Linked DNA regions of Solwaraspora sp. WMMD1047. The protein of the gene in region 2 interacts with the protein of the main gene of each other region in a pairwise test. Links are inferred from orthologs where the notes say so. Each region holds a gene or a part of one and is shown on either strand. Other genes may lie near its edges.

Evidence for each region.
Region 1: the proteins of nth (region 2) and aceE interact in binary tests that used the Escherichia coli proteins (3 or more experiments, as listed by UniProt). The link is inferred for Solwaraspora sp. WMMD1047 from one-to-one orthologs.

What each region holds. Positions count from the first base shown.
Region 1 is NZ_JARUBL010000001.1:5,378,498-5,393,217, reverse strand. Bases 8,199-11,519 are described here. They hold aceE (pyruvate dehydrogenase (acetyl-transferring), homodimeric type), read right to left. Parts: upstream 11,150-11,519; coding sequence 8,399-11,149; downstream 8,199-8,398. Other genes in these bases: O7627_RS24545 (YjbQ family protein), read left to right, coding at 11,317-11,519; O7627_RS24555 (SRPBCC family protein), read left to right, coding at 8,199-8,246. Also shown: O7627_RS24590 (hypothetical protein), read left to right, coding at 176-682; O7627_RS24585 (hypothetical protein), read right to left, coding at 691-1,341; O7627_RS24580 (copper resistance CopC family protein), read left to right, coding at 1,628-2,164; gltX (glutamate--tRNA ligase), read right to left, coding at 2,222-3,631; O7627_RS24570 (SLC13 family permease), read left to right, coding at 3,735-4,982; O7627_RS24565 (MFS transporter), read right to left, coding at 5,016-6,299; O7627_RS24560 (GH1 family beta-glucosidase), read right to left, coding at 6,296-7,654; more of O7627_RS24555, read left to right, coding at 7,794-8,198; more of O7627_RS24545, read left to right, coding at 11,520-11,721; O7627_RS24540 (alkaline phosphatase D family protein), read right to left, coding at 11,770-13,446; O7627_RS24535 (transketolase C-terminal domain-containing protein), read left to right, coding at 13,685-14,720. UniProt on the Escherichia coli protein: Component of the pyruvate dehydrogenase (PDH) complex, that catalyzes the overall conversion of pyruvate to acetyl-CoA and CO(2).
Region 2 is NZ_JARUBL010000001.1:365,986-380,204, reverse strand. What follows is about bases 850-3,669. They hold nth (endonuclease III), read right to left. Parts: upstream 2,713-3,669; coding sequence 1,987-2,712; downstream 850-1,986. Other genes in these bases: O7627_RS01765 (CapA family protein), read right to left, coding at 2,852-3,669; O7627_RS01775 (TlpA disulfide reductase family protein), read right to left, coding at 1,283-1,990; O7627_RS01780 (CoA pyrophosphatase), read right to left, coding at 850-1,199. Outside these bases: O7627_RS01785 (MarP family serine protease), read right to left, coding at 1-506; more of O7627_RS01780, read right to left, coding at 564-849; more of O7627_RS01765, read right to left, coding at 3,670-4,063; O7627_RS01760 (adenosylcobinamide amidohydrolase), read right to left, coding at 4,123-4,950; O7627_RS01755 (Crp/Fnr family transcriptional regulator), read left to right, coding at 5,182-5,859; O7627_RS01750 (GntR family transcriptional regulator), read left to right, coding at 6,569-7,327; O7627_RS01745 (metallophosphoesterase family protein), read left to right, coding at 7,402-8,160; O7627_RS01740 (Imm1 family immunity protein), read right to left, coding at 8,243-8,647; O7627_RS01735 (hypothetical protein), read right to left, coding at 9,166-9,372; O7627_RS01730 (hypothetical protein), read right to left, coding at 9,365-9,586; O7627_RS01725 (hypothetical protein), read right to left, coding at 9,634-9,771; O7627_RS01720 (GntR family transcriptional regulator), read left to right, coding at 9,853-10,656; O7627_RS01715 (TetR/AcrR family transcriptional regulator), read left to right, coding at 10,794-11,471; O7627_RS01710 (TIGR03084 family metal-binding protein), read left to right, coding at 11,464-12,264; O7627_RS01705 (acyclic terpene utilization AtuA family protein), read left to right, coding at 12,261-14,165; O7627_RS01700 (carboxyl transferase domain-containing protein), read left to right, coding at 14,162-14,219. UniProt on the Escherichia coli protein: DNA repair enzyme that has both DNA N-glycosylase activity and AP-lyase activity. The DNA N-glycosylase activity releases various damaged pyrimidines from DNA by cleaving the N-glycosidic bond, leaving an AP (apurinic/apyrimidinic) site.

The DNA.
Region 1 (14,720 bases), 5.0 Mb from region 2 along the record:
TGGTCGCATCCAGCGGACACCGCAGACGGCGGCGTCGACCGTGTCATGGTGTGCCAGTACGGTGACACCACCCGGCACGTCGGTCCAGCCGCTATCCGTGGCCGTCAGCCACCGTGGCACGTGCCCGCCGGCCGGGCGACGCCCACACGGCGACGGCGAGCGTGAGGAGGCCGCGATGGGACACGAGGCCGAGCCCCACCGGGTGACCGGTGACCCGCACCACCTGCGCGGCGACCAGGACCGCGGCCCGGCCCGCACCGACCGGGAGTTCCTCCGCTGGGTCTGCGGCGCCACCCCCGGCCGCGAGGTCGCCCCTGGTCACGATCTCACCCCTGGTCACGAGTCAGGCACTGGTCACGAGTCAGGCACTGGGCGCGAGTCGGGCGCTTGTCGCGATGCCGCCGCCGAGGTCGAGACCGGCACCACGCCGGGTGGCGGGGTGGGGCCGGCCGGCGCGGTGGCCGGGCCGGCTGGGCGGGTGCCGCGGCAGCGCGTCGGCGACGCCACCGAGCAGCAGGGTGATCCCGACGAGCCGGTCATTCGGGCGGAGGCGGCGGAGTCCGAGCCCTCGACGGGCTGCCAGACCGACCGGTCCGGCTGGGCCGGCGCACATCGGCACGGCGCGGTCCGACCCAGGCCGCGGCCAACCCGCCGGCAACGGCCGCCGGGCCGTTGGTGCTGACCGGACCGTCACCGGGTGCGGCGGCGCACCAACAGGGCTATCCCGGCCAGGCCGAGGGTGATGGTCAGCAGTACGGCGCCGTTGAGCAGCAGCAGATGGCGCAGTTCGCCGAGCACCCGGTCGAGGTTGTCGCCCGCACCCAGCCCCTCGTCGGGGATCACCCGCTCGCCGCCGCCGATGCCACCGCTGATCGGGTCGGACCGCTCCGGCAGCGGTGCGCCGGCCGCCCGGAGCGTCTCGGACATGCTGAGCCGGCCGAAGAACCAGGCCGCCGTGGACTTGCGTTCCGGCTGCTTGGCCGGCCGGTGTGCGCGCGGTCCGCCGTTGGCCAGCGGGTACAGGTCGTAGGTCTGCTTGGCGACGTCGTCGGTCAGCAGCACGACCGTGTACTTAGGACCGAGGTCGGCCTTCTTCGGTGCGGTGGTCTGCCCGGCGCCCGTCAGGTAGCTCACCTGGTCGAGCAGCGCGGCGAAGAGCTCCGGGGCGTCGGCCGCCTGCACGTTGATCGGGGCGCCGATGTCGTCGCCGGTGATGGTTACCGTGGTCGGGCCCTTGGGCTCCTTCGGAGCGGCCTGGGCGGTGCCAGGACTGCCGAACCAGACGCCGATCGCGCCCAGCAACGTGACGATCACGAGTCGGAGACTCATCCGTCGGACCATTGCCGACCCCCTCGCCCCGTTTCGATGGATGGTCTTGTGCAGGTCACGCGCTGGTTCGTCGAAGAAGCGCCAGCCGCAATGGACGCGAACCGGGGCGCTATCTGAAAGACTCCGCAGAACGTCGCTCGGTTGCACCGGAACGAGCTGAAGTTGGAACTACCCGCGATCTCCGACCGACTAACCGGACGAGCCGTAGATCACCTATTCGAATCGTAGCTTTGTGGAGGGGACCATGGGGGGCGGCCGGACCCGCACTGTAGCGCTCTTGTTAACTGTCACCGGAGCGATGCTCTCCGTGTTCGCGTTGGCTTCGCCAGCCGCCGCCCACAACGCGTTCACGGGCAGCAACCCCAAGGACGGGGCCAAACTGGCGGAGCCACCACGCCGGATCCAGCTGAACTTCCTGTCCCGCCTGAAGCCCGAGGACACCACGGTGACCGTGACCGGTCCCGACGAGGTCCCGGCGGCCGGCGGGAAGCCGACCTTCGACGGGTCGCGGGTCACGGTGCCGTTCAAGCCGGGTGCCGCCGGTGTCTACATCGTCCAGTACCGGACGCTCTCCTCGGACGGCCACACCATCTCCGGGGAGATCCAGTTCACGATGACCACCGGCACCGCACCGACGCCGGCACCGACCTCGGCCGCCGCCCCGACCCCGACCCCGGCCGCCCCGACCGCCGCGCCGTCGGCCGAGCCGGCACCGTTGGACCGGGCCAGCGACGCCGATCCGACCGCCTGGTGGCCCTGGCTGGTGGTCGCGGTCCTGGCCCTGGCGGCGCTGGCCGGCGGAGTGTTCCTGGTCCGCCGCCGACGGACCGGCTGATCCCGGCCATCGCGGGGGATCGGGTCCGGGCAGCCGACCCGCCGCCGACCGCCCGGGTCAGGGTAGCCGGACCCGGGCGGCCCGCAGCCGGGTCAGGGTCCGGTCCCGGCCGAGCACCTCCAGCGACTCGAACAGCGGCAGCCCCACGCCCCGTCCGGTCACCGCGACCCGCACCGGCGCCTGCGCCTTGCCCAGCTTCAGGCCACGGGCGGCGCCGACCTCCTCCAGGCTGGCCTTCAGGGTCTCGGCGTCCCAGCGCAGCAGCGAATCGAAGGCCGCGATCGTCTCGTCGAGCAGTTCGGCGGAGCCTTCCTTCATCGCCTTGGTCCAGGCGGCCTCGTCGATCAGCGGGGACGCCAGGAAGAGGAAGTCGACGGTCGGGACGATCTCGCTGAGCACCGCGATCCGGGTCTGGGCCAGCGGGGCCACCGCGGCGAACGCCACCGGGTCGAACTCGGCCGGCTGCCACGGGGGTGGCGCGATGGTCGCCGTACCGGTCAGCCAGGGCCCGCAGGCGGCGACGAACTCGTCGACCGGCAGCGCCCGCAGGTACTCGCCGTTGAACGCCCGCAGCTTCTTCTCGTCGAAGAAGGCCGACGACGGGTTGACCTCCTCCAGCCGGAACTCGGTCTCAATCACCGACCAGGGCACGATCTCCCGGTCGCCGCCGGGCGCCCAACCCAGCAACATCAGGTAGTTGCGCATCGCGGCGGCCAGGTAGCCCTCGTCCCGGTACGCCTCCAGGGCCACCTTGTCCCGGCGCTTGGACAGCTTCTGCCGCTTCTCGTTGACCACCACCGGCACGTGTGCCCAGACCGGTGGCTTGACGCCGAGCGCCTCCCAGAGCAGCTGCTGCTTCGGGGTGTTGGGCAGGTGCTCCTCGGCCCGGATCACGTGGGTGATCTCCATCGTGATGTCGTCCACGACGTTGGCCAGCAGGAACACCGGGGACCCGTCGCCGCGGGCGATCACGAAGTCCTCGATCAGGCGGTTCTCGAAGGTCGGCTCACCCCGGATCAGGTCCACCACCACGGTCTCGCCGGTGTCCGGGGTCCGGAACCGCAGCGCCCGACCGGGGGCGGCCGACAGCCCGCGGTCCCGGCAGAAGCCGTCGTAGCCCCGGTACTGCGACCCGGTCCGGGCCTGGACCGCCTCCCGGCTGCAGTCGCAGTAGTAGGCCCGACCGGCGGCGTGCAGTCGGGCGGTCGCGGCCCGGTGCTCCTCGGCGTTCGCGGACTGGAAGTACGGACCCTCGTACGTGCCGCGCTGGATGCCGATCCAGTCCAGCGCCGAGAGGATGCCCTCGGTCCACTCCGGTTTGTTCCGGGCCGCGTCGGTGTCCTCCACCCGCAGCACGAAGACCCCCCCGCGCTGCTTGGCGTAGATCCAGTTCTGCAGCGCCGAGCGGGCACCGCCGACGTGGAACATTCCAGTCGGAGAAGGGGCAAAGCGTACGCGTACCGTCACGCCCTCAGCCTACGGCCGGACCCCCGGTGCAATGCCACCAGGTTTGGGTACCCGGCCCGGGCGGTGAAGATAGCGGGGCTGACCAGGGAGGAACCGCTCGACAATGAGTTGCGACACCGGCCCGGCGGAATCCGGCGTACGCACCGCGCGGCCGCCCGGCCGCAGGTGGCGGGCACCCCGGCCGGGCTGGCCGGACCTGCTCCCCATCGCGCTGCTGGCGCTCGCCGCCGGGCTGCTGGCGACCGGGCTGCTGCCGACCGAGCGGGCGGCGGCCGCCCTCTGGCGTACCGCGCCGTTGTTGATCTTCTTGGTGGCGGTGCTGGTGCTGGCCGAGCTGGCGGCCCGGGCCGAGGTCTTCGACGTGCTGGCGGTCCGGATGGCCATCGCCGGCCGGGGCAGCTACCCGGCGCTCTTCGCGCTCAGCGTCGGCCTCGCCGCGGTCACCACCATGATCCTCAACCTGGACACCACCGCTGTCCTGCTGACCCCGGTGATGCTTGCCGTCGCGGTCCGGGCCGGCATCGCCACCCTGCCGCTGGCGATGACGACCGTCTGGCTGGCGAACACCGCGAGCCTGCTGCTGCCCATCTCCAACCTGACGAACCTGCTGGCCGCCGACCGGGTGGACCTGAGCCCGCTGGGGTTCGCGGAGCGGATGGCGGTGCCGCAGGCGGCGGCGCTGCTGGCCACCGCCGGCTGCCTGTGGATCTTCTACTGGCGGCGAGGGCTGCGGGACGAGCGGCGGTACGCGCCGCCGACCCGGCACCGTCCCCGCGATCCGGTGCTGTTCCGGGTCGCGGCGGTCACCTGCGGCTGCTTCGCCGCCGGGGTGCTCGCCGGGGTGCCGATCGAGATCGTCGCGGTGGCCGCCGCGCTGGCGCTGGTGGCCGCGTTCGCCGCCCGGGACCGGGCCGGGCTGCGCGGCGGCCTGGTCTCCTGGCGGCTGCTCGGGTCGGTGACCGGGCTCTTCCTCGTGGTGGAGGCGATCAGCCGGCACGGACTGCTGACCGAAATGGCGAAGCTGATCGGCCCGGACGGCGGCCCGGCGGGGATCTGGCGGGCGGCGGCCACCGGGGCCGGGCTGTCGAACCTGGTGAACAACCTGCCGGCCTACCTGGCCGGCGAGGCGGTCGTCCCGGCCGGCAACCACGATCAGCTCCTCGGCCTGCTGATCGGCACGAACGTCGGCCCGCTGGTGCTGCCCTGGGCGTCGCTGGCGACGCTGCTCTGGCTGCAACGCTGCCGGGCCGCCGGGGTACGGATCCACTGGCCCCGGTTCGTCGCCACCGGCGCGGTGACCGCCGTCGTGGTCCTGTCGGCCGCCGTCGGTGCGCTGCTGGCCACCGGCTGAGGTCGGGCCGCTGGGGTGGCGACCGGACGGGGATCAGCGTACGGAGCGGATCTGGACGACCAGGACGGCGCCGAGCAGGGTGACCACGGCGGTGACCGCGTACAGGGTCGGATAGCCGCCCAGGTGCACCACGATCGGGGCGGAGAGCGCCGGCCCGAGCACCTGGGGCGCCGAGTTGGCGATGTTGATCACGCCGAGGTCCTTGGCCCGGTCGGTCGCCCGGGGCAGCACCTGCGTGATCAGCGCCGCGTCCACGGCCAGGTAGATCCCGTAGCCGGCGCCGAGCAGCAGAGCGGCCACCATCGCCATCGGCCAGACCGGCCAGATGGCGAGCAGCAGCGCGGCGACGGTCATCACCACCCCGGACCAGATCACGAAGATCTTGCGCCGGCCGGACCGGTCCGAACGCCGGCCGGCGACCACGGCCGTCGCCATCATGCCGACCGTGTAGAGCAGGATCAGGACCAGCAGCCCGCCCTCCGGGTCGGCGTGCCGGACCTCGTCCTGCAGAAAGTAGAGCAGGTAGAGGGTGCCGAGCGCGTTGCCGATCTGGACCAGGAAGCGGGTGCCCCAGGCCCAGGCGAAGTCCGGGTGCCGGCGCGGGCTGACCCAGAGCCCGGCCAGCAGGTCCCGGGGCCGAAGCCGGGCGCGGGCGCCCCGGGGCAGCGGGTCGTCGGCGGTCAGCAGCGCGAACGGCAGCGACAGCAGCAGCAGTGCGATCGCCACCGCGACGTAGCCGGCGGCGTTTCCGGTCACCACGGCGGTGACCAGGATCGCGCCCAGCACCAGGCCGAGGGCCTGCGGGATGCCCACCCAGCCGGAGACCCCGCCGCGCTGCGGCACCGGCACCCGGTCCGGCACCGCCGCGGTCAGGGTGGCCAGCATCGCGTTGAGGCAGAGTTGGGCGGCCACCCAGCCGACCGCGACCCCGAGGATGGTCCGCTGCTGGGCCAGCAGGACCAGGGAGAGGGCGGCGAGCAGGCCGCCGACGACGGTCCAGACGTGCCGGCGGCCGAAGTCGCGCCCGCCCAGCCGGGGCCGGGTCCGGTCCGACAGCGCACCGGCGATCGGGTTGGCCAGCACCGCCGCCAGCGCGCCGAGGCCGGTCACCAGCGCCAGCATCTCCTCCTTGTCGCCCGGCGAGATCGATTCGATCTGCTGCGGAAGCAGCACCTGGATCGGGGTGAAGAACGCCATCCAGAGCCCGAGGTTGGCGCTGAACAGCAGCGCGATCCAGCGCGGCCGGACCTGGTCGGTCGGCTCGGCGAGCGCGGCCGGCGGTGGCAGCGAGGCCGGGGTCGGGTCGAAGGTGGTCACGGCAGCCGGCCGGCGGCGATCACGTCCCGGTACCAGGCGTACGAGGTTTTCGGGGTCCGGCGCTGGGTGTCGAAGTCGACGTGCACCAGGCCGAACCGTTTGGTGAACCCCTCGGCCCACTCGAAGTTGTCCAGCAGCGACCAGACGAAGTAGCCCCGCACGTCCACGCCGTCCGCGATCGCCCGGTGCACGGCCCGCAGGTGCCCGTCCAGGTACGCCACCCGGTCCGGGTCGTGGCAGCGGCCGTCCGGGCCGACCGTGTCGTCGTAGCTGCAGCCGTTCTCGGTGATCTGGATCGGCGGCAGCGCCGGGCCGTACTCGCGGTGCAGGCCGGTGAGCAGCTCGTGCAGGCCGTCGGGGACGACCGGCCAGTCGAAGCTGGTGGTCGGGTGGCCGGTCAGCGGCACCAGCTCGAACGGCAGCGGCCCGGCCGGGTCGTCCGGTGCCCGTACCCCGGTGGGGTTGTAGTAGTTGACGCCGAGCGCGTCCAGCGGCGCGGCGATCGTGGCCAGGTCGCCGTCGCGGACCACGGCCAGGTCGAACGGCAGCTCGGCCGGGTAGCTGCGGCCGAAGAGCGGGTCGGTGAAGAGCCGGTTCTGCAGTGCGTGGAAGGCCGCCGCGGCGGCCAGGTCGGCGTCGCCCGGTTGGGCGCCGGCCGACCCGAACGCCCGCACCGGGGAGTAGTTGTTGGTGATGGCGACCGGGGCGCCGGTGCGGGCGCGCAGCGCGGCGACGGCCAGCCCGTGCCCGAGCATCTGGTGGTGGGCCACCGGGAAGGCGTCGAAGAGCAGCGCCCGGCCGGGGGCGTGGCTGCCGACGCCGTACCCGAAGCTCATGTGCACGAACGGCTCGTTGAGGGTGATCCAGAGCTTCACCCGGTCGCCGAGGCGGTCGGCGACCAGCCCGGCGTAGTCGGCGAACCGGGTCGCGGTGTCCCGGGACAGCCAGCCGCCGGTGTCCTCCAGCGGTTGCGGCAGGTCCCAGTGGAAGAGCGTGGCGACCGGGTCGATGCCCCGGTCGAGCAGGGCGTCCACCAGCCGGTCGTAGAACGCCAGCCCGGCCGGGTTGGCGGGGCCGCTGCCGGTCGGCTGGATCCGGGGCCAGCTGATCGAGAACCGGTACGCGGTGACGCCGAGCCCGGCCAGCAGGTCGACGTCCTCGGCGTACCGGTGGTAGTGGTCGCAGGCGACGTCGCCGGTGCTGCCGTCGGCGACCGCGCCCGGGGCGTGGGTGAAGGTGTCCCAGATCGACGGGCCGCGGCCGTCCGCGTCGACGGCCCCCTCGATCTGGTACGCCGAGGTGGCCGCGCCCCAGGTGAAGCCGGCCGGAAAGTCGAGCGACGGACCCCGGTTCATCAGCCCTCCAGCGCAAGACGCGAAAGTTGCTCGCACTCTAGACGGCGCGGCGTGTCGACGGAAGGGCGTCCGGATTCGTCCGGTTATGCGGCTAAGGTGGGTAATGGTCAGTTAATGCCCTCAATGGAGGCGACTGCAGATGATGCTGATTGAACGCTGCACCCGGGTGGCGGCACCGATCGAGGCCGTCTGGGAGGTGGTTCGGCGAGCCGAGCACCTGCCGGCCTGGCTGACCGGGGTCCGGCAGGCCGAAGTGGTCTCCGGCGACGGCGTCGGCCGCCGGCACCGGGTGGAGGCCGCCGACGGCGCGATGTTGGACGCCGAGGTGATCGCCTACCAGGAACCGACCCTGATCGCCTGGCGCGAGCGGGCCGAGGGTGCGGGCGCGCGCTCCGAGGCGCGCACCGAGGTGTACGTGGAGCTCACCGCCGAGGACGACGGGGACACCTCGGTCCGGCTGATCGTGGTCCGCTGGCCGGCCGGCCCGGTCAGCAGCGCGCTGCTGCGCTGGGGGATGCGCCGGGTCGGCACCGACCTGGAGGGCTCACTGGCCCGACTGACCGGCCTGGCGACGCTGACGGCGGTCGGCTGACCGGCTGCGGCCTGCTGACCGGCTGCGGCCTGCTGACCGGCTGCGGCCTGCTGACCGGCTGCGGTTTGCGGATCGGCCGACCCACGCCGGCGGACCGGCGAACTCACCGTCCCGCCAGGACTGATCCGGCGGGACGGTGACTGCGCACCTGCCTACGAGTCGCCGCCGGTCTCGCCGACCGGGGCGGCGGTGACGTCGTCGATGGCGTACTTCTTGGCGGCCTCGGCCGGCACCGACGCCGGCACCTTGCCCGCCTTGGCGAGCTGCCGCAGCGTCGCCACCGCGATCGACTCCGCGTCGACGTGGAAGTGCCGGCGCAGCGCGTGCCGGGTGTCGGAGAGGCCGAACCCGTCCGTGCCCAGCGAGGTGTAGTCGTTCGGGATCCACCGGGAGATCAGGTCCGGCACGGCCCGCATCCAGTCGCTGACCGCCACCACCGGGCCGTCGGTGTCGGCGAGCTTGCGCTGGATGTACGGCACCTGCTGGTCGCCGCCCGGGTTCAGCAGGTTGTGTTCCTCGCAGCGGACCGCGTCGCGACGCAGCTCGGTCCAGGAGGTCACCGACCAGACGTCGGCGGCCACCCCCCAGTCCTGGGCGAGCAGCTGCTGCGCCTTGAGCGCCCACTGCATGCCGGTGCCGGAGGCGAGGATGTTGGCCCGAGGGGCCGCCTCGTCGCCGCCGGCCGCCGGGGCCGGCGAGTAGCGGTAGATGCCGCGCAGCAGCCCGTCGACGTCCACGTCCTCGGGCTCGACCGGCTGCAGGATCGGCTCGTTGTAGACGGTCAGGTAGTAGTAGATGTTCTCCGGCTGCTCGCCGTACATCCGGTGCAGACCGTTCTCGACGATGTGCGCGATCTCGAACGCGAACGCCGGGTCGTAGGCGACCACCGCCGGGTTGGTGGCGGCCAGCAGGTGCGAGTGGCCGTCCTCGTGCTGCAGGCCCTCCCCGTTCAGGGTGGTCCGGCCGGCGGTGGCGCCCAGCACGAAGCCCCGGACCATCTGGTCGGCGGCGGCCCAGAACGCGTCACCGGTGCGCTGGAAGCCGAACATCGAGTAGAAGATGTAGAGCGGGATCATCGGCTCGCCGTGGGTGGCGTACGACGACCCGGCGGCGGTGAACGAGGCGACCGAGCCGGCCTCGTTGATCCCCTCGTGCAGGATCTGGCCGCTGGTGGCCTCCTTGTACGACAGGAACAGCTCCCGGTCCACCGAGGTGTACTTCTGCCCGTGCGGGGAGTAGATCTTCTGGGTCGGGAAGAGCGAGTCCATGCCGAAGGTGCGCGCCTCGTCCGGGATGATCGGCACCCACCGCTTGCCGAACTCCCGGTCCTTCATCACGTCCTTGAGCAGCCGGACGAAGGCCATCGTGGTGGCGACCTTCTGCTTGCCGGAGCCCTTCTTGACGTCGGCGAACCGCTCCGAACCCGGGATCCGCAGCGGAACCGGCGCGGTCCGCCGCGACGGCAGGTAGCCGCCGAGCTGCTCGCGCCGCTCGCGCAGGTAGGTCATCTCGTCGGAGTCGTCGGCCGGCCGGTAGTACGGCGGCAGGTACGGGTTGGCCTCCAGCACCTCGTCCGGGATGTCCAGGTAGAGCCGGTCGCGGAAGGTCTTCAGGTCCTCCAGCGTCAGCTTCTTCATCTGGTGCGTCGCGTTGCGACCCTCGAAGTGCGAGCCGAGCGTCCAGCCCTTGATGGTCTTGGCCAGGATCACCGTCGGCTGTCCGGTGTGCTCGGTGGCCGCCTTGTAGGCCGCGTACAGCTTGCGGTAGTCGTGCCCGCCCCGCTTGAGGTTCCAGATCTCCTCGTCCGAGAGGTGCTCGACCATCTTGCGGGTGCGCGGGTCGCGGCCGAAGAAGTGCTCCCGCACGTACGCGCCGGACTCGGCCTTGTAGGTCTGGTAGTCGCCGTCCGGGGTGGTGTTCATCAAATTCACCAGCGCGCCGTCGGTGTCGGCGGCGAGCAGCGGGTCCCACTCCCGGCCCCAGACCACCTTGATCACGTTCCAGCCGGCGCCCCGGAAGAACGCCTCCAGCTCCTGCATCACCTTGCCGTTGCCCCGGACCGGCCCGTCCAGCCGCTGCAGGTTGCAGTTGATCACGAAGGTGAGGTTGTCCAGCTCCTCCCGGGCGGCCACCCCGATCGCGCCCAGCGACTCCGGCTCGTCCATCTCGCCGTCACCGAGGAACGCCCATACGTGCTGGTCGGAGGTGTCCTTGATGCCCCGGTGCTGCAGGTAGCGGTTGAACCGGGCCTGGTAGATGGCGTTTATCGCGCCGAGTCCCATCGAGACGGTCGGGAACTCCCAGAAGTCCGGCATCAGCCGCGGGTGCGGGTACGACGGCAGCCCGCCGCCGGGGTGCGACAGCTCCTGCCGGAACCCGTCGAGCTGGTGCTCGGTGAGCCGGCCCTCCAGATAGGCGCGGGCGTACATGCCGGGGGAGGCGTGGCCCTGGTAGAAGATGTGGTCGCCGCCGCCGGGGTGGTTCTTGCCCCGGAAGAAGTGGTTGAAGCCGACCTCGTAGAGCGACGCCGAGCTGGCGAAGGTGGAGATGTGCCCGCCGACCCCGATCTCGGGGCGCTGCGCGCGGTGCACCAGCATCGCGGCGTTCCACCGGATGAAGGCGCGGATCCGCCGTTCGATGTGCTCGTTGCCGGGGAACCACGGCTCCCGCTCCGGCGCGATGGTGTTGAGGTAGTCGGTGGTGGTCAGGGGCGGCACCCCGACCTGACGCTCCCGGGCCCGTTCCAGCAACCGCAGCATGACGTACCGGGCGCGCTTGGCGCCCCGCGCGTCGATGACGCCATCGAGCGACTCGACCCACTCGCCGGTTTCTTCGGGGTCGATGTCCGGAAGCTGGCTCGGCAGGCCGTCACTGATCACCGGGCGCTTGCGTTCCGTGGCCACGGGCGTCCCCTCGGTTGTGTGTGTGGTTTACGTCTCTAGCACCATCCTGCCCCCTGGTGCCTTCCCGCGTCACGTCTAGCCGCCGCAGGGCGACGATCGACACATGTACCGACCGGTAACTTTGGGTGATCCGGCCCGCCGGGCGGCGGTCCGGCAAACTGGGGCCCATGCGCACTGAAGTGGTCACCATCCGCACCGGGTCCCGGCCGACCGTCCGGGACCTCACCGCCGAGGCGGAACGGTTCCTCGCCGGCGCGGGCGACGGGCTGCTGCACGTCTTCGTCCCGCACGCGACCGCCGGCCTGGCCATCATCGAGACCGGCTCCGGCTCCGACGACGACCTGCTCAGCGCACTCAACGACCTGCTGCCCGCCGACGACCGGTGGCGCCACCGGCACGGCTCACCGGGGCACGGCCGGGACCACGTGCTGCCCGCCTTCGTGGCGCCGTACGCCACCCTGCCGGTGCTCGGCGGCCGGCTCGCGCTCGGCACCTGGCAGTCGATCTGCCTGGTCGACCCGAACGGCGACAACGCCACCCGCCAGGTCCGCTTCTCCTTCCTGGCCGGCTGACCCCCGTCGGGCGCCCGGCTGACCTCGCCGGGCGCCCGCTGGGGCCGGTCAGGGCCGCGTCGTCTCCCGGTCGACGGTCTCGGCGCCCTGGTCGGTGCCCCGGTCGGCACCGGACCGGGCCGGGGCCGGGTCGAGCGGCCGGTCGTAGGTCTGCTGCGGGCCGGGGACCCGGTCCTCGACGACGAACGACGCCCGGGTGTGCACCGGCGCTCCCGGGCTGCTCACGTACGGCACCACCTCGAAGTCGGCGGTGAGCTGCCGCGGGGTGAGCCGGGTCAGCACGTACCCCCGCTGGTTGTTGTAGAACCGCAGGTGCGGGTTGATGGCCAGGAACGGGTGGCTGGCCGGGTCGGAGTCGGCACCGTCGCCGCCGGAGGTGATCGAGGAGCAGACCAGCTCGCTGCCGACCGTGCGTCCGGTCGGGTCCGCGTAGTCGAGTTTGAGGTCGCTGGCCCAGTGCGCGTGCACGTCACCGGTGAGCACCACCGGGTTGCGCACCCCCGCGTCCAGCCAACCCCGGGTGATCCGCTCCCGGGACGCCACGTAGCCGTCCCAGGCGTCCATGCTGGTCACGGTCGCCGGTCCGGCGTCGTTGTCCCGCTGGGCGAAGAAGACCTGCTGGCCGAGGATGTCCCAGCGCGCCTCCGACCGCCGGAACCCGTCCAGCAGCCAGCGCTCCTGCTCGGCGCCGGTGATCGACCGGGCCGGGTCGCCGGCCGCCGCGCAGTCCCGGTAGCCGTCCCCGCAGGCCTGGTCGTCGCGGTACTGCCGGGTGTCGAGCAGGTGGAAGGTGGCCAGCCGGCCCCACCGGACCCGCCGGTAGAGCTGCATGTCGATGCCGCGCGGCACCGAGCCGCGCCGCAGCGGCATGTTCTCGTAGTACGCCTGGAAGGCGGCCGCCCGCCGGTCCAGGAAGCCCGGCTGCGGATTCTCCGGCCGCTCGGGCACCTCGTCGGCCCAGTTGTTGTCCAGCTCGTGGTCGTCCCAGACCACCAGCCACGGCGCGGCGGCGTGCGCCGCCCGCAGATCCGGGTCGGTCTTGTACTGGGCGTGCCGCTGCCGGTAGTTGGCGAGCGTCACCGTCTCCGGGCCCTCGTGGTCGCGCGGGTTGCCGCCCGGGGCGACGTACGCGCCGGCGGTGTACTCGTACTGGTAGTCGCCGAGGTGCAGGACCAGGTCCGGCTCGGCCTCGGCCAGCCGCCGGTACGCGGTGAACCAGCCGTGCTCGTACTGCGAACAGGAGACGAACGCCATCGCCAGCGGCCCGCCCATGGCCCACGGGGGCGGTGCGGTGCGGGTGCGGCCGACCGGCGAGACGTACCGCTCGACGCGGAACCGGTAGAAGTACTCCCGGCCGGCCGGCAACCCGCCGAGCTCGACGTGCACGCTGTGCGCGGCGGCCGGCGAGGCGACGGCGGTGCCGCGCCGCAGGACGTGCCGGAACCGCTCGTCGGCGGCGAGTTCCCAGCGCACCGGCACCGGTCGCGACGGCATCCCGCCGAGGCCGTCCTCGGCCAGCGGCTGCGGGGCGAGCCGGGTCCAGAGCACGAAGCCGTCGTGGTCCGGGTCACCCGAGGCGACGCCGAGGGTGAACGGGTCGGCCGCCAGCGGGCGGGTGGCCGCGGCGCCCACCGGCGCGGCGGTGGCGGCGGCGGGTCCGGCCAGCGCCGCGCCGCCGGCGCTCACCCCGGCCGCGACGAGCAGGCTACGTCGGGACAGTGACATGTGCGACTCCCCAGAATCCGTGACGGACCCCCGGGCCGTGGACCGGCCGGCGGGTCGGACTGCGGGCAGCGTCGCGAGTTCCGGTTCACGCCACGGTTCGGGTCGTTGACAGCCCGCCGAACACAGCGGTAAATCTCGATCAATTGCGTCCGCGGGCAGCGGCCGAATCACCGTCCGTGATGCGACACACCGGTGCGCTGCGGGCCGTTCAAGTGGTCAGGTCGGGCGCGCGTCGGTAATGCTGTCCGACGTGACGACCCCTCAAGATCTCGACGAACGGTTCCGGGTAGCGGTCGGCGCGCTGACGGCCGCGGACGCCGAGCGTCCGGTCGACGGCCCGGTGCGGGAGGGGACCGGGCTCACCGGGGAACGGGCGCTGGCGCTCTTCGACGCCCAGCTCACCAGCCGGCACCTCGACCTCGCGGCGCGCTGGCTGCGCAGCTTCGGCGAGGGCTACTACACCATCGGATCGGCGGGGCACGAGGGGAACGCGGCGGTGGCCGAGGCGGTCCGACCGACCGACCCGGCGCTGCTGCACTACCGGTCCGGCGGCTTCTACTGCGCCCGGGTGGCGCAGGCCACGCCCACCGGGCCGGCCACCAACTCCGGCGACGACGGCGAGTCCGACCCGCCGGAGGCGGTCACCGAGGCGGCCCGGGACGTCCTGCGCGGCGTGGTCGCCTCGGCCAGCGAGCCGGTGGCGGGCGGGCGGCACAAGGTGTTCGGCAATCCCGCGCTGGCGGTCGTCCCGACCACCTCGACGATCGCCTCGCACCTGCCCCGCGCGGTCGGCGTCGGGTTCGCGATCGAGCGGCTGCGCCGGCTGGCCGGCGCGGCGCAGGGCCGCGGCACCGGCCGGCACCGCCCGGGTACGGGCGCCCGAGCGCCGGTCGACATCCGGGCGCCGTGGCCGGCCGACTCGATCGTGGTCTGCTCGTTCGGCGACGCCTCGGTCAACCACGCCAGCGCGGTGGCCGCCTTCAACACCGCCGGCTGGTGCGACCACACCGGCCTGCGCATCCCGGTGCTCTTCGTCTGCGAGGACAACGGCCTGGGCATCAGCGTGCGCTCGCCGGACGGCTGGGTGGCGGCGACCCTGCAGGCCAAGCCGGGGCTGCGCTACTTCGCCGCCGACGGCTGCGACCTGGCAGCCAGCTTCGACGCCGCGACGGAGGCGGCGACCTGGGTACGTCGGCACCGGCGCCCCGCCGTGCTGCACCTGTCGACCGTACGGCTGATGGGCCATGCCGGCGCGGACGCCGAGGTGGCCTACC
Region 2 (14,219 bases):
AACACGTCGGGGAAGCCGTTGGTGTCCACGGTGTCCCGCAGCGCGTTGGAGAGGGTCTGCACCTCTTCGGGCAGCACCCGGTCGACCACGGAGAGCAGCGCGCTGTTGCGGACCGCGCTGGCCAGCCACGGCAGCGACGACGACCCGAGCGGTACCGCGACCAGCCAGCCGACCAGCAGCACGGCGAGCAGCGAGACGAACGCCCCGCCGATGTCGTCGGCCTTGCGGCCGGCGTGACTGGTGATCGCCCGCCGCAGGTGCGAGCCGACCCAGCCCGCCAGCGCCTGGCCGAGGACGGCCAGCCCGAAGATCGTGACCAGCGAGACGCCGACCCGGGTCGCTCCGTCGGCGAACCGCTGGGCGAGCAGCGGCCCGAGCTGCAGGCCGATCAGCGCCCCGGCGAAGAACCCCGCGAACGAGAGGAGACCGATGACGAAGCCCTGCCGGTAGCCGCTGATCGCGAACACGAGCATGAGCAGGATGAGGATGACATCCACGGCGGACACCCGTTAAGGGTACGGGGCGGTCGCCGCAACGGCTTCCGTGACTCGATCATGGGACGGTCAGTCCGCGCCGGCGGACGGCGTCGGGAGCGATTGGCTCGGGGGCAGGTCCACCACCCGGTCCAGCGGCCAGGGGCGGCTCCAGCCGGCCATGTCGAGCAGCGCGGCGAGCACTCCGCCGGTGAAGCCCCAGACCAGCATCCCGCGGGCCTGGAAGGCCGGCCCGACCCAACCGCTGGGGTGGCGGACCCGGAGCCGGTTGTCGGGGTCGACCAGCTCGGCGACGGGCAGCCGGGCCACGTGCGCCACCTCGGCGGGCTGCCGGGGGTGCACGGGGTGCGGCCGGTGCCACCAGCCGAGGACCGGGGTGACCACGAATTCGCTTACCGGAATCCACAGCCTCGGCAGCTGGGCCAGCACCGTCACGCTCGTCGGATCGAGACCGACCTCCTCGTTCGCCTCGCGCAGCGCGGTGGCCGGCGGGTCCGCGTCCCCCTCGTCGGCGGCACCGCCCGGGAAGGCCGGCTGCCCCGCATGGTTACGCAGGGTCGCCGCGCGCTGCATGATCAGCACGTCGGGTCCCTGGCCGGGTTCCTCGCCGAGCAGTACCAGCACGGCGCTCTCCCGACCGCCGCTGGTGGGCGTCCGCAACCGGGTGAAGTCCTCCCGCCGGGCGGCCCGGACCCGACTGAGCAGCGGCTCGCACCAGCCGGGTAGCTGGTCGGCCCCGCCGCCGGTGGCGCCGGACCCGCCGGCACCGCCCCCGGTGGCGTGGCCGGTCACGGTGCCACCGCCACGCCGAGATGCTGCTCGACCAGCTTGCCGAGCGTCTCGTCGTCGAGGGCGCCGGACTCGTCCAGGTGCCGGATCAGGCCCTGGCCGTCCACGAAGGCGGTGACCGGGATGACCCGACGTTCCAGCCCGATCAGCAGCCGCTCCTGCTCGTCGAAGAACTGCGGGAAAGTGATGCCGAGGTCGGCGGCGGTCTCCTCGGCGGCCGCCCGCCGGTCGCGGGTGTCCACCCCGATCACCCGCACCGCGCCGGCGGCCCGCTCATGCAGCCGCTGCAGGGCGGGCAGTTCCTTGCGGCACGGCCCGCACCAGGAGGCCCAGAGGTTGACGACTGCCGGGCCGCGCAGTGCGCCGAGGTCGACCCGCTCCCCGCCGACGAAACAGTCGAGCGTCACGGCTGGCATCGCCCGATGCCCGCCACCCGGGGCCGTTTCCATGGCCACCACTCCCAGGGCCGCCGTTCGTGGGGCCTCCGCCGGGCTCTCGGCCGGAGCGCGTGCGGCAGGCGCGGCCGAGGACCCCGCCGGGACCGGCGGGACGTCGAGTTTCGGGCAGGGCTCGAACGGCGCCGGGTCGGACCCGGCCGTGGCCGACCGACGGTCCGGCTCCGGCGACGGACCGGAACAGCCGGCGGCGAGCAGCGCCAGCGGCAGCAGCACCAGAGCCAGCAGCGGCCCGGCCGAGCGGGGTCTCACGGCACCTCCGCCGCCACGGCCGTCGCCGGGACCAGGCCCGGGTCGATGCCGGCCGCGACCACCAACTCGACCGCGCGGGGGCCCTTGAGCAGCTTCGCCGCGGCCGGCGCCGCCGTCGGCCCCAGCCCGACGGACGGGCAGAGCGGGGCCAGCGTGCAGGCCCCGCAGGCCGGCTTCCGGGCGTGGCAGACCCGCCGCCCGTGGAAGATCACCCGGTGCGAGAGCATCGTCCAGTCCCGCTTCTCGAAGAGCCCGCCGACGGCGCTCTCGATCTTGACCGGGTCGGTCTCGGCCGTCCAGCCCCAGCGCCGGACCAGCCGCTGGAAGTGGGTGTCGACGGTGATCCCGGGGACCCCGAACGCGTTGCCGAGGATCACGTTCGCCGTCTTGCGGCCGATCCCCGGCAGGGTCACCAGGTCGGTCAGCCGGCCGGGCACCTCACCGTCGTACCGCTCCACCAGCGCCTGGCCCAGGTTGATCAGGGAGGTGGTCTTGTTGCGGTAGAAGCCGGTGGGTCGGAGCAGCTCCTCCAGCTCGGCCCGGTCGGCGCCGGCGTAGTCGGCCGCGCTGTGGTAGCGGGCGAACAGTTTCGGCGTGACCTCGTTGACCTTCTTGTCGGTGGTCTGGGCGGAGAGGACCGTGGCCACCGCGAGCTGCAACGGCCCCTGGTGGTCCAGTTCGCAGTGCGCGTCCGGATGGGTCTCGGCCAGCACGCGGGCCATCCGGCGCGCCCGCCGCTTGCGGCCGAGGTCGGTCTCGCCGACCGGGCCGGCGCTGATGGGGGTACTGGTCACGAGGTCAGCGTACGTCGGGGTTGTGACGCCACCGCGGGCCCGGCGGCCCGGCCGCGGTCGTCGCCGGTCAGTCGGCCGGTGGCGGCGAGATGACGCCCTTGGCGTCCAGCTTCGCGCCGGTCTGCGGGAAGTCGGAGCGGTTGAGCTGCTGAATCAGCTTCAACCCGCGCAGGTCGCGGTCCATGGTCGGCTTGCCGGCCCCGTTCATGTACGTCGAGAGGAACTGCCCGCCGGCCCAGCTCCCGTCGGCGTTCAGCTCGACCTTGAGCACCCCGCCCCAGCCGAGCCGGCCGTTGTTGCTGAGCATGTTGCCGCCGCCGGCGAAGTTCCCGAGGCTGTACGCGATCAGCCGGCCCTGGTAGAACTCCATGCCGCGCAGCACGTGCGGCCCGTGCCCGACGATCAGGTCGGCACCGGCGTCGATCATCGCCTTCGAGAATTTGACCGGATCGCCCCGGTTCTCGCCCAGGAACAGCTCGGTGCCGGGCTTGACGCGGGTCATCTCCGACCCCTCCGCACCCATGTGCACCTGGACCACGACCAGGTCGGCCATGGTGGTCGCCTTCTCGATCACCTTCTCCGCGGCGGCGATGTCGACCAGGCTGTTGTTCCAGGCGTACGAGGAGAAGCCGGCGACCGCGACCTTGACCCCCTCGACCTCGGTGACGGTGATCTGGTCCACCGCGCCGGTGTGCAGCAGGTCGTGGCGCTCCAGTGCCTGCTGGGTGTTGCGGTAGCCGGCGGCGCCGAAGTCGTACCCGTGGTTGTTGGCCTGGTTGAGCAGGTCGAAACCGGCGTCGGCCAGGTGCTTGGCGTACGACGGTGGGGCCCGGAACTGGAAGCACCGGGTGGAGTCGGCGCCGCACTTGCCGGTCCCGGTGTCCTCGGTCAGCGGCTCCTCCAGGTTGCCCATCACCAGGTCGGCGGCGAGGGCGTCGCGGACCGAGTCGAAGAAGCCCTCGCCGTCGTTGGCCGGCAGCCGGTTCGGCGCGTTGCCGAGCACGATGTCGCCGGTCGCGGACATCGAGATCGCCCGGTCGGCCGGCGTCGGGCTCGGGGTCGGCGCCGACTGGCCGGTCCCGCCGGTGCTGTCGGCCGAGCCGGCCTGCCAGGTCGGCGCCGGCGGCTCGTCGCGGAGGAACCCGGCCGCGGCGACACCGACCACGCCCAGCCCGACCAGCAGTACGACGACAGCGGCCAGCACCAGGGCCGGCCGGCCGAGCAGTCGTCGGCGGGGGCGTCCCGGGCGGTTGGGTGCCTGATCAGCGTGTGTGGACATCGCCAGCAGACAGTACCGGAACCGGTACCGGGGGACGACTGACCGACCGTCCGGACATTTCAGCGTTCGTGCCGGTCGGCGGCTCGTTTCACCTCGGCCGCGTACCGGACCGACCAGGCCGGACCGGGGTCCGGTCCACGGGCCACGACCGCGTCCCGGGTCGCCCGCGCCAGCGGGGCACCCCAGCGGGACCGCGGACCGCCGTACGCCTCCCGCGGGCCGTCCGGCGGGCAGAGCACCACCACCGCGTCGGTCGCGGTGCCGGTGGCCGCCAGCCCCAGCTCCCAGAGCGCCTGGGCCTTGGCCTCGGTCACCGTGCCGACGGCGTTGACAAGCGCCGCATCGCTCAACCCGACCGGCACCCAGGCGACGATGTTCACCGTCCCCACCTCGCGCGGAGCCGGCGATGATCGCGGCCGGACCGGCACCCGCACCGCCGCCGACCCTGCCGACTCCGGCGTCGCGGGCACCGACTCCGACCCGGGCGCTGAACTCTCCGGTGAGACGGCCAGGATCGCAGGCGCCGACCCGGGCGCTGCCGGCTCCGGGGCGGCGGCCAGGATCGGCGTGCCCAGCCCGATGGTCGCCCAGACGCGCACCCCGGTCTCCTCGCGGGTCACCAGGTCGGCGACGTCGACGCCAGTGAGCAGGCCGATACCGGGTCCGACCAGGTCGAGGTCGTGGGCGAGCGCGGCCAGGTGCGCATCCGGGTCGTCCCGGCGGTACGACATCGGCACGGTCGCGTTGATCAACCAGCGCCGTTCGCCGATCCCGCCGCCCAGCGGCGCGGATCCGATCGCCCGCGCCGGCCCCGGCAGCCGCCAGACCAGCAGCGGAAGATCGAGGCCATCCTCGCGCCGGGACGTCAGCGCGGGACCGGTGATCACGGGCCGACCCTAGCGGTCGGCGCCGAAGCAGGAGCCCCGGGAGTGCCCCGACGAGCCCGTGGGAGCGCGATCGTAGCGAGGTATGAGAACAGATCGGTTACGCTTCTGGATCAAGATTCCCGGGGTGCACCGCCGATCACGGCCGGCGGGCGCCTAGACTTGGCGAACGCGCGACGGATGACCGACCGGCGGACCCGGCCGGCGGACGGCACGCGCGGGTGGAGGTGCGCTATGGATGAGGTACTGGCACGCAGCGGGATCTTCCAGGGCGTGGACCCGGAGGCCGCCGAGGCGCTCGCCAAGGAGATGGAGATCATCGAGTCCCGCAAGGGCGAGATCGTCTTCAACGAGGGCGAACCGGGCGACAGCCTCTATATTGTCCTGAGCGGCAAGATCAAGGTGGGCCGACGCGCCGCCGACGGCCGACAGAATCTGATTGCCGTGATGGGCCCCTCCGACATGGTCGGGGAGCTCTCCCTCTTCGATCCCGGCCCGCGTACGGCCACCGCGACCGCGGTCACCGACACCCGGCTGGCCCGGCTCCGCAAGCAGGCGCTGCGCCCCTGGCTGAACAACCGCCCGGAGATCGCGGAGCAGCTGCTCCGGGTGCTCGCCCGTAGGCTGCGCCGGACGAACGACGCGCTGGCCGACTTGATATTCACTGACGTGCCGGGGCGGGTGGCGAAGAACCTGCTGCAGATGGCCGGCCGGTTCGGCACCCGGGACGGCGGGGTCCTGCGGGTCACCCACGACCTCACCCAGGAGGAGATCGCCCAGCTCGTCGGCGCCTCCCGGGAGACCGTCAACAAGGCACTCGCCGACTTCGCCTCGCGCGGCTGGCTGCGCCTGGACGGCAAGAGCATCATCATCCTCGACCCGGAACGCCTGGCCCGCCGCGCCCGCGTCTAGCCCCAGCCGCAGCCCCACTGGTCGCACCTGTGATCACGAAGGATCCGGTGATCTGGCGCGACCCGAACCCGTCGCGATCACGGGCCGACGTGCAGGGCTGGGGCGGGACCAGGTTCCTGCGTGGCGTCGATTACGCGGCCGTGATGCTCGGCCTCCGCTCGTGAGGATGGCTGGCGCACCGGGTGAAGAAGATCCCGGTGTACGCGGCGGGATCGGTCGTGGGAATCCAGCCGGTGTGTCCGTCCCGGAATGGCCAGGTCGGGACATGACAGGGGCACCGCCCCTTCGCGCCGCCGGGGTAGCGGACGCAGCAACAGGGAACCGCGGTCCCGACGGCGCCGGTAAGTGAGCCGTCGACGTCTACGACCAGCAGCTTGCCGGTGCAGTTCGGACACGGGTCGCCTTCCGGCATGATCAGCGGTCTCGGTATCTGGGGTACGGACATTACTGATGCCTTCCTCCCGAGCCAGCGCGTCACCAGGATCCAGCCATGGGACTAAGCACCTCCCGTTTCCGTCACCCACAGCCTGTGGATAGCACATGTGTACGACGGATGCCTTCCGGCTGACGCCACGTAACACCGGCCGACCACTTACCCTGGCGGAGTTTGCATATGCAAACCCTGATTCGAGTTTCCGTTGAGCCGGGGTGGATAGTCAAGGGTCTGCGTACGCATACTTGGCAGAGATGTGACAGGGGAGGACCGAAGGTGGCAACGGGATACCGCGCGATCGCGGAGATGCTCCGGGCGGCCATCGAGCGGGGGGATTTCCAGCCGGGATCGCGTATCCCGACGGAGCACGAGTTGGCCGAGCAGTACGGCGTCGCGCGGGAGACGGTCCGTCGCGCCTTGGCTGTGCTCAAGGCAGGTGGTCTGCTTGTCTCGGCGACGAGCCAGGGCACCGTGGTGGCCGAGCCGCCGGTACGCCTGTCAGTGACCAGGTACGCCGACGTCACGGATGGGAGCCGGTCAGACAACCACCTGGGGCCGTGGGAGACGGCCTGCGCGCAGCAGGGTGTGCCGGGCCGGGCCGAGGTTGTCGGGGTGAACCGGGCGACCGCAGACGCCTCGCTTGCCGCTCAGCTCGATGTTCCCGAAGGGGCCGAACTGGTGCACCGGGCTCGCGAGATGTGGGCGGGCGACGATGTCGCCCAACTCCAGGACTCGTGGTTGCCCGCCGAGCTCGTGGAGGGCACGCCGCTGGCAGAACCGGGGAAGGTGGTCGGTGGGGTCTACGCGGCGATGCTGTCCGCCGGGCTCGTCCCAGCGACCTTCACCGAGTCACTTTCCGCGAGACTGCCCACCAGAGAAGAGCAGCAGCGGATGCGGCTCGGAGATGCGGCGCCGGTCCTGGAGGTCTGGCGAATCACCCGGGACGGTTCAGGCCGGTCATTGGAGGCGCTGCGTACGGTGGCGGATGCTCGCCGATCCCTGTTCGTCTACGACGACCTGCCGGTCCGGACGTGACAGGGACCCAGGCTCTGGTCTGCCCCAAGCAGAAGGGCGGGACAGCCGCCTCGGGTGGCTGACAGGGTGGGCCGATGCGGAACCGGGTCGCTGTCCTGTCCGATATTCACGGCGTACTGCCGGCGCTGGCGGCGGTGCTGGCCGAGCCGGAGGTTGCCACCGCCGACCGGGTGGTGCTGACGGGGGACATCGCGGCTGGCCCGCAACCGGTCGAGGTCCTGGACCTGCTCACCGAAATCGGCGACCGGGCGGTCTGGGTACGCGGCAACGCCGAGCGGATGATGGTGACCTACCGGCGGGGCGGGACGGTCGACATCCCCGACCCGATCCTGCCGTGGGCGGCCGACCAACTGGGCCGGACCCACCTGGACCGGCTCACCGACCTGCCCACCTCGGCCACGCTGCCTGTGGCAGGGCTTGGTCCGGTGCTGTTCTGCCACGCCACTCCCCGCGACGACGAGGAGGTCGTCCTCGTCGACTCGCGGCTGGACCGGTGGGCGGAGGTGCTCGAAGGCACGGAAGAGGGCGTCCGCACCGTCGTCGGCGGACACACCCACATGCCGTACGTCCGGCTGGCGCACGGGCGGTTGGTCGTGAACCCGGGCAGCGTGGGGATGCCGTACGGGCGCTCCGGGGCGCACTGGGCGCTGCTCGGACCAGGCGTGGAGCTACGCCGCACGGTCTACGACGTAGACGCCGCCTGCGCCGAGGTCGCCGCCAACTCGACCTATCCGGACGCGGCTCGGTGGGCCGACTACTACTTGCGGGCCACCGCCACCGATGCCGACGCCCTGCGCGTTTTCGGACCTCGCGACGGTCGTACTACGTCCTGAGAAGCTGCACCGCTTCGCCCAAAAGGCCCACGATGACGCGACGCTCGTCCACCTCGTACCCGCTTCCAAAGCGAGGTCACGGTCACGAAGAGGGCTGCTCCTCGTTTGCCCAGCGCACGTTGGTCGGGCGTCGGCCGGTGGCGGTGTATTCCAGGACTGCGGCCCGGGCGACCACGGAGGTGACGCGGGCGAGGTTGGCCGGAATGTCGACCAGGCCGGTATCGGGTGACTCGTAGACGGTGATCGGCGTACCGGCCTCTTGCTCGATGGCGTAACTGCCGTCAGGCAGCCAGCGCACCGCCGCCCGGTCGGTGTCGATGTCGATGTCGATGCGCAGGACGGGTTGATCTTGGGTGCCGATGGTCAGGGTCTGCCCGCAGCCCCCGTGCGGCATGATTGTGTCGATCTGCCCATCGAAACGACGCCCCGCATCCTGAACGTCGGTCAGTTCGTAGGGGTGGCCGTGGTAGTCACGCAGCAGTGCCAACGGGCGATCCTTTCGCCGGTGCCGGTGTAGACACTGCCGTTACGAGTGGGGCCCATAGCGCGCAGGCGAGTGAACCATGGCCACGCGTCCAGTCGCCTACGCGGCCGCGATACGCAGCCGTCGCGCCGCGAGGTGGCCCGGACACCGGGTGAAGAAGACCCCGGTGTACGCGGCGGGATCATTCGTGGGAATCCAGCCGGTGTGTCCGTCCTGGTACGGCCAGGTCGGGACATGACAGGGGCACCGCCCCCTCGCGCTGCTGGGGTAGCGGACGCAGCAACAGGGAATTGCGGTCCCTACGATGCCGGTAAGTGAGCCGTCGGTGTCCCACGACCTGCAGAGTGCCAGCGCAGTTTGGACACTGGTCACCCTCCGGTAGGACCAGCGTTCTCGGTTTCTGCGGTAGGGACATGCCTTCCTCCCGAGCCAAAGCTTCACCAGGGTCCAGACGTGGGATTACGTACCTCGTGACCGTTATGGACAGCCTGTGGATAGCACATGTGTACGACGGATGTTCGTTAGCCGATGCTGCGTAGTGCGCGGGAGACGGCCCGGCCGACCGGTGGTCGCCGGGCCGCTTCGGCGAGCACTTGGGTGGCCCAGTCGAGTTCGTCGCAGCCGGGGCCGCAGGACCAGCAGCAGCGGACCCCGGCGTCGCGTGCCTGCTTGACCCGCCGCGCGGCCTCGACCCTGTTCGCCCAGGTGGGGGCGCCGTCGTCAGTCATCGGTGGCACCGCCCGCCGGCTGCTTGCGCGGGCTGGCGTCGTACCGGTGGGGTCGTCGGTTGTCGAACCACGGCGGCGCGAGCCGGGGTTGGCCCTGTTGTCCAAGGTCCAGTGCCTGTCTGATCCGGGTATCGATTGCGGCGTCGCGGGCGACGTCGGCCGCCTGTCGTAGCTCGTCGCCCTTGCGGGCCGGTCGGGCATCTGTCGGTTCCATCGGTCGCACACCTCCCGGGGCGGAGGGTGCGGCGGCCGAGACCCCTGTCAGCCGACCGCCGCACCCAGCGGAGCGGACGCGATCACGAGCGAGATCCAGTTGCCGCTGGTGTCGTAGTTCTCGCGTCCAGACTGGACGGCCGACAGAAGGTGTGGATCTATCTCGTCCCACGGCCGTTTGTCCACACGCTACACCTATACACACCACCCATCTATATAGGTGGTCGCCCAGGGTGAAAGATTCGTCACGGGGCGGACGACGGTACGGTGATCGACGTGCCTTCCCAGCACGAGCGTCCCCGCTACCGGCGGGTCGCCGACGAGCTACGCGGCCGGATCATGTCCGGCGCCATCCCGCCTGGCTCGCTGCTGCCATCCGAGTCCACCCTGATGGGCGAGTTCGACGTCAGCCGCGGCACCGCGCGCGAAGCCATCGCACTACTGCGTTCCGAGGGCCTGGCCGTCACCGAGATGGGTCGAGGCACCTACGCGAGACCCGTGCTGCCGATCCGGCGCCTGGGCTCCGACCGGTACCACCACGAACTTGCTCAGCTCAGTGGCGAACTGCCGCCCGCCACGTCGTTCACCGCCGATCATCACGTCGGCTGGCACGACTACCGTCTCGACAAGACGTTCCGGGAGGTTCCGGCAGGCACCGCCAGGGCGGAGCTATTCGGAGTCGCACCCGAGACCATGCTGCTGGAACGCCAGTTTGTCTTCCACGCGGAAGGCGTAGCTCAGCAGATGTCGACGTCCTGCCTGCTCCTGGAGATGGTGGCGGGCACGCCCGTGGCGGATCCCGACCGGGAACCGTGGCCCGGCGGCAACACAGCCCAACTCCACAGCCTCGGGGTCGTGATCACCGGAATCCGGGAACAGGTCCGGTCGCGGATGCCGGTCCGCGATGAGACCGAGACCCTTCGCATCCCAGGCGGCGTACCCGTCCTCACGATCACCCGACAGACCTACGCCGGAGAGCGCGTGGTCGAGATCGCCACCGACATCGTGCTCCCAGCAGACCGCGTGGTACTCGACTACTGGATAGACCTGACCGACCGCACCTCGACCTGACCGCCAGCCCGTCAGCCATCGGCGGCAGGTGCCGCAGAACCTTGAGCGTTGCCGGAGGGACCGCACGCCAGGCCGCCACGGCGCCGACATAAACAATCAGACTTGACTGTTTGTTTATGGAGCGGGAGGCTGGTGCGGTGTCCACAGAACGGGTGCCGCAGCAGGAGCGCAGTCGCGCCACCCGGGCTCGTCTGCTGACCGCCACCGTCGACTGCCTGGTCGAGTACGGCTGGTCCGGGACCACCACCACTGTCGTCGCAGCCCGCGCTCAGGTCTCCCGGGGCGCCCAGCTGCACCATTACCCGACCCGGGCGGCCCTGGTGGTGGACGCCGTCGGGCACCTCGCGCAGCTGCGCGCCGACGAGATCCGGGCCGAGGCCGCCGCGCTGCCGGCCGGGCCGCGCCGGCTCGACCGGGTGATCGACATGCTCGCCACGGCCTTCACGGGTCCACTCTTCGCCGCCGCGCTGGAGCTGTGGGTCGCCGCCCGCACCGACCGCGACCTGCGCGACGCCCTGGTCCCCCTCGAAGCGATGGTCGGCCGGGAGATGCACCGGCTCACCGTCGAACTGCTCGGCGCGGACGAGCGCCGCCCCGGGGTCCGCGAGTCCATCCAGGCGACCCTCGACCTGCTGCGCGGGCTGGGCGTGGCAAACCTGCTCGCCGACGACTCGGCCCGCCGCACCGCCCTGCTCGACACCTGGAAACGCCAACTCGCCACCATCCTCGACCCACCCACCACCACGCAGTCCAGACCTGCCGCCGACAGTGCGGCTGGCCGGCGCGCACCGGAAGACCGGAGGAACCATGGTTGACCTCGACGCCCTGCTCGCCGACCTGGCCGACGAGTCCGCCGAGTTGGACGCGCTGGTGGCCGGTCGGCCGGCCACCGACTGGGCCCGGCCCACCCCGGCGCCCGGCTGGACCGTGGCCCATCAGATCGCCCACCTGCACTGGACCGACCAGGTCTCGTTGCAGGCCAGCACCGATCTCGACGCGTTCCTCGGCACACTGAGCGCAGCCGCCGCCGACCCGTCCGGCTTCGTCGACAAGGGCGCGGCGGAGGTGCTGGCCGCCGCGCCCGACCCGACCGACCTGCTGACCGCCTGGCGGGCCGGCCGCACGGCGCTGGCCACCGCCCTGACCGGCGTCCCCGAAGGCACCAAGATCCCCTGGTTCGGCGTGCAGATGTCGCCCGCCTCCGTGGCGACCGGTCGGTTGATGGAGACCTGGGCGCACGGCCAGGACATCGCCGACGCACTCGAACACGAGCGCGTCCCGACCGGCCGGCTACGGCATGTCGCGCACCTGGGCACCCGTACCCTGGTCAACGGTTTTCTGGCCCACGGCCGGCCGGCGCCCGAGGTGCCCGTCCGGGTCGAGCTGCGCGCGCCGGACGGCGGCGAGTGGGCGTACGGGCCGACCGGCGCCGCCGACCGGGTCACCGGCACCGCCCTCGACTTCTGCCTGCTGGTCACCCAGCGCCGGCACCGCTCCGACCTCGGACTGGTCGCGACCGGCCCGGTCGCCGACGAGTGGCTCGACATCGCCCAGGCGTTCGCCGGCCCAGCGGGGGCCGGCCGGACGGCGACCCCGGCTGCCGGATGACCGGCCGATCCGCCGTGTTGCGGGTCGGCAACGCATCCGGCTTCTACGGCGACCGGTTCGACGCCTGGCGGGAGATGCTCGACGGCGGCGACCTCGACGTGCTGACCGGCGACTACCTGGCCGAGCTGACCATGCTCATCCTCGGCCGGGACCGGCTGCGCGATCCCGACCTCGGCTACGCCCGCACCTTCCTGCGGCAGATGGAGTCCTGCCTCGGGCTGGCCGCCGATCGCGGGGTGAAGATCGTGACGAACGCCGGCGGGCTCAACCCGGCCGGGTTGGCCGCCGCGCTGCGTGCCCTCGCCGACCGGCTCGGGGTGCCGGTGCGGGTCGGCCACGTCGAGGGCGACGCGCTGGACCGGCCCGACACGCTCACCGCGAACGCGTACCTCGGTGCCTTTGGCATCGCCGAATGCCTGGTCGGCGGCGCGGACGTGGTGGTGACCGGCCGGGTCACCGACGCCTCGCTCACCGTCGGCCCGGCGATCGCGCACTTCGGCTGGGGCCGCGACGACCTCGACGCGCTGGCCGGGGCGACGGTCGCCGGGCACCTGATCGAGTGCGGCGCCCAGGTGACCGGGGGCAACTTCAGCTTCTTCACCGAGCTGCCCGACGGCGGCCGGCGCCCCGGCTTCCCGATCGCCGAGCTGCCCGCGGACGGTTCGGCCGTCATCACCAAGCATCCCGGCACCGGCGGCGCGGTCACCGTGGAGACCGTCACCGCGCAACTGCTCTACGAGATCGGCGGCCCCGACTACCTCGGCCCGGACGTGGTGTCCCGGCTGGACACGGTCACCCTGACCGCGCCGGGTCCGGACCGGGTCCTGGTTTCCGGGGTACGGGGAACACCGCCCCCGCCGACCCTCAAGGTCGGCCTCAACAACCTCGGCGGCTTCCGGAACTCGATGACGTTCGTCCTCTGTGGACTCGACCTCGAGGCGAAGGCCGAGCTGGTGCGGACCCAGCTCACCGATACCGTCGGCGACGGCCTGGAGTTCGTGTTGGCCCGCACCGACCACCCGGACGCGACCGACACCGAGGCGGCGAGCGCGCTGCTGCACGTACACCTGCGCGACAGCGACCCGAAGCGGGCCGGGCGGGCGTTCTCGGCGGCCGCGGTGGAGCTGGCCCTGGCCTCCTACCCCGGCTGCACCCTCACCACCGTGCCTGGCGACGCCACCCCGTACGGCGTGTTCACCGCCGACGAGGTGCCGCAGGAGTCGGTGCGGCAGGTCGCCGTACTACCCACCGGGGAACGGGTGCCGATCCCGCCACCGACCCACACCGCCTCGGTCCCGGCCCGACCTGCCGTGTCCGCGCCGGACCCGACCCGACCGCCGGACCCGACCCGACCGCCGGACCCGACCCGACCGGCAGACCCGGTGACCGTCAGATCCGGGCCGGCGGACCGCGAGCCGGGGCCGGTGGCGGATGCGGGAGGTCGGCGTGGGCCGTTGGGCAGCGTGGTCGGGGCGCGGTCCGGGGACAAGGGCGGCGACGCCAACCTGGGGGTCTGGGCCCGCACCGATCCCGGGTACGCCTGGCTGCGCGGCTGGCTCACCGTCGACCGGCTGCGCGAACTGCTGCCGGATACCGCCGACCTGCCGGTCGAACGGTACGAACTGCCGAACCTGCGGGCGATCAACTTCGTGCTGCGGGGCCTGCTCGGACCCGGGGTGGCCGGCTCGACCCGGTTCGACCCGCAAGCCAAGGCGCTCGGCGAACTGCTCCGCTCCCGGATCGTCGACCTGCCGGCGGAGACGTTGCCGGAGCCGGCTGAGCCGGAGTCACCGGAGCCGGCAGGCCCGACGTCTCCGGAGCCGACTGAGCCGGAGTTGCCGCAGGCGGCAGGCCCGGAGTTGCCGGAGCTGACCGGACCGGAACGAGGAGGCCCGCGGTGACAGTCTTGACGACCGCCGTCGACCCGGATGCGCCGGCGTACCGGGAGAACCGGG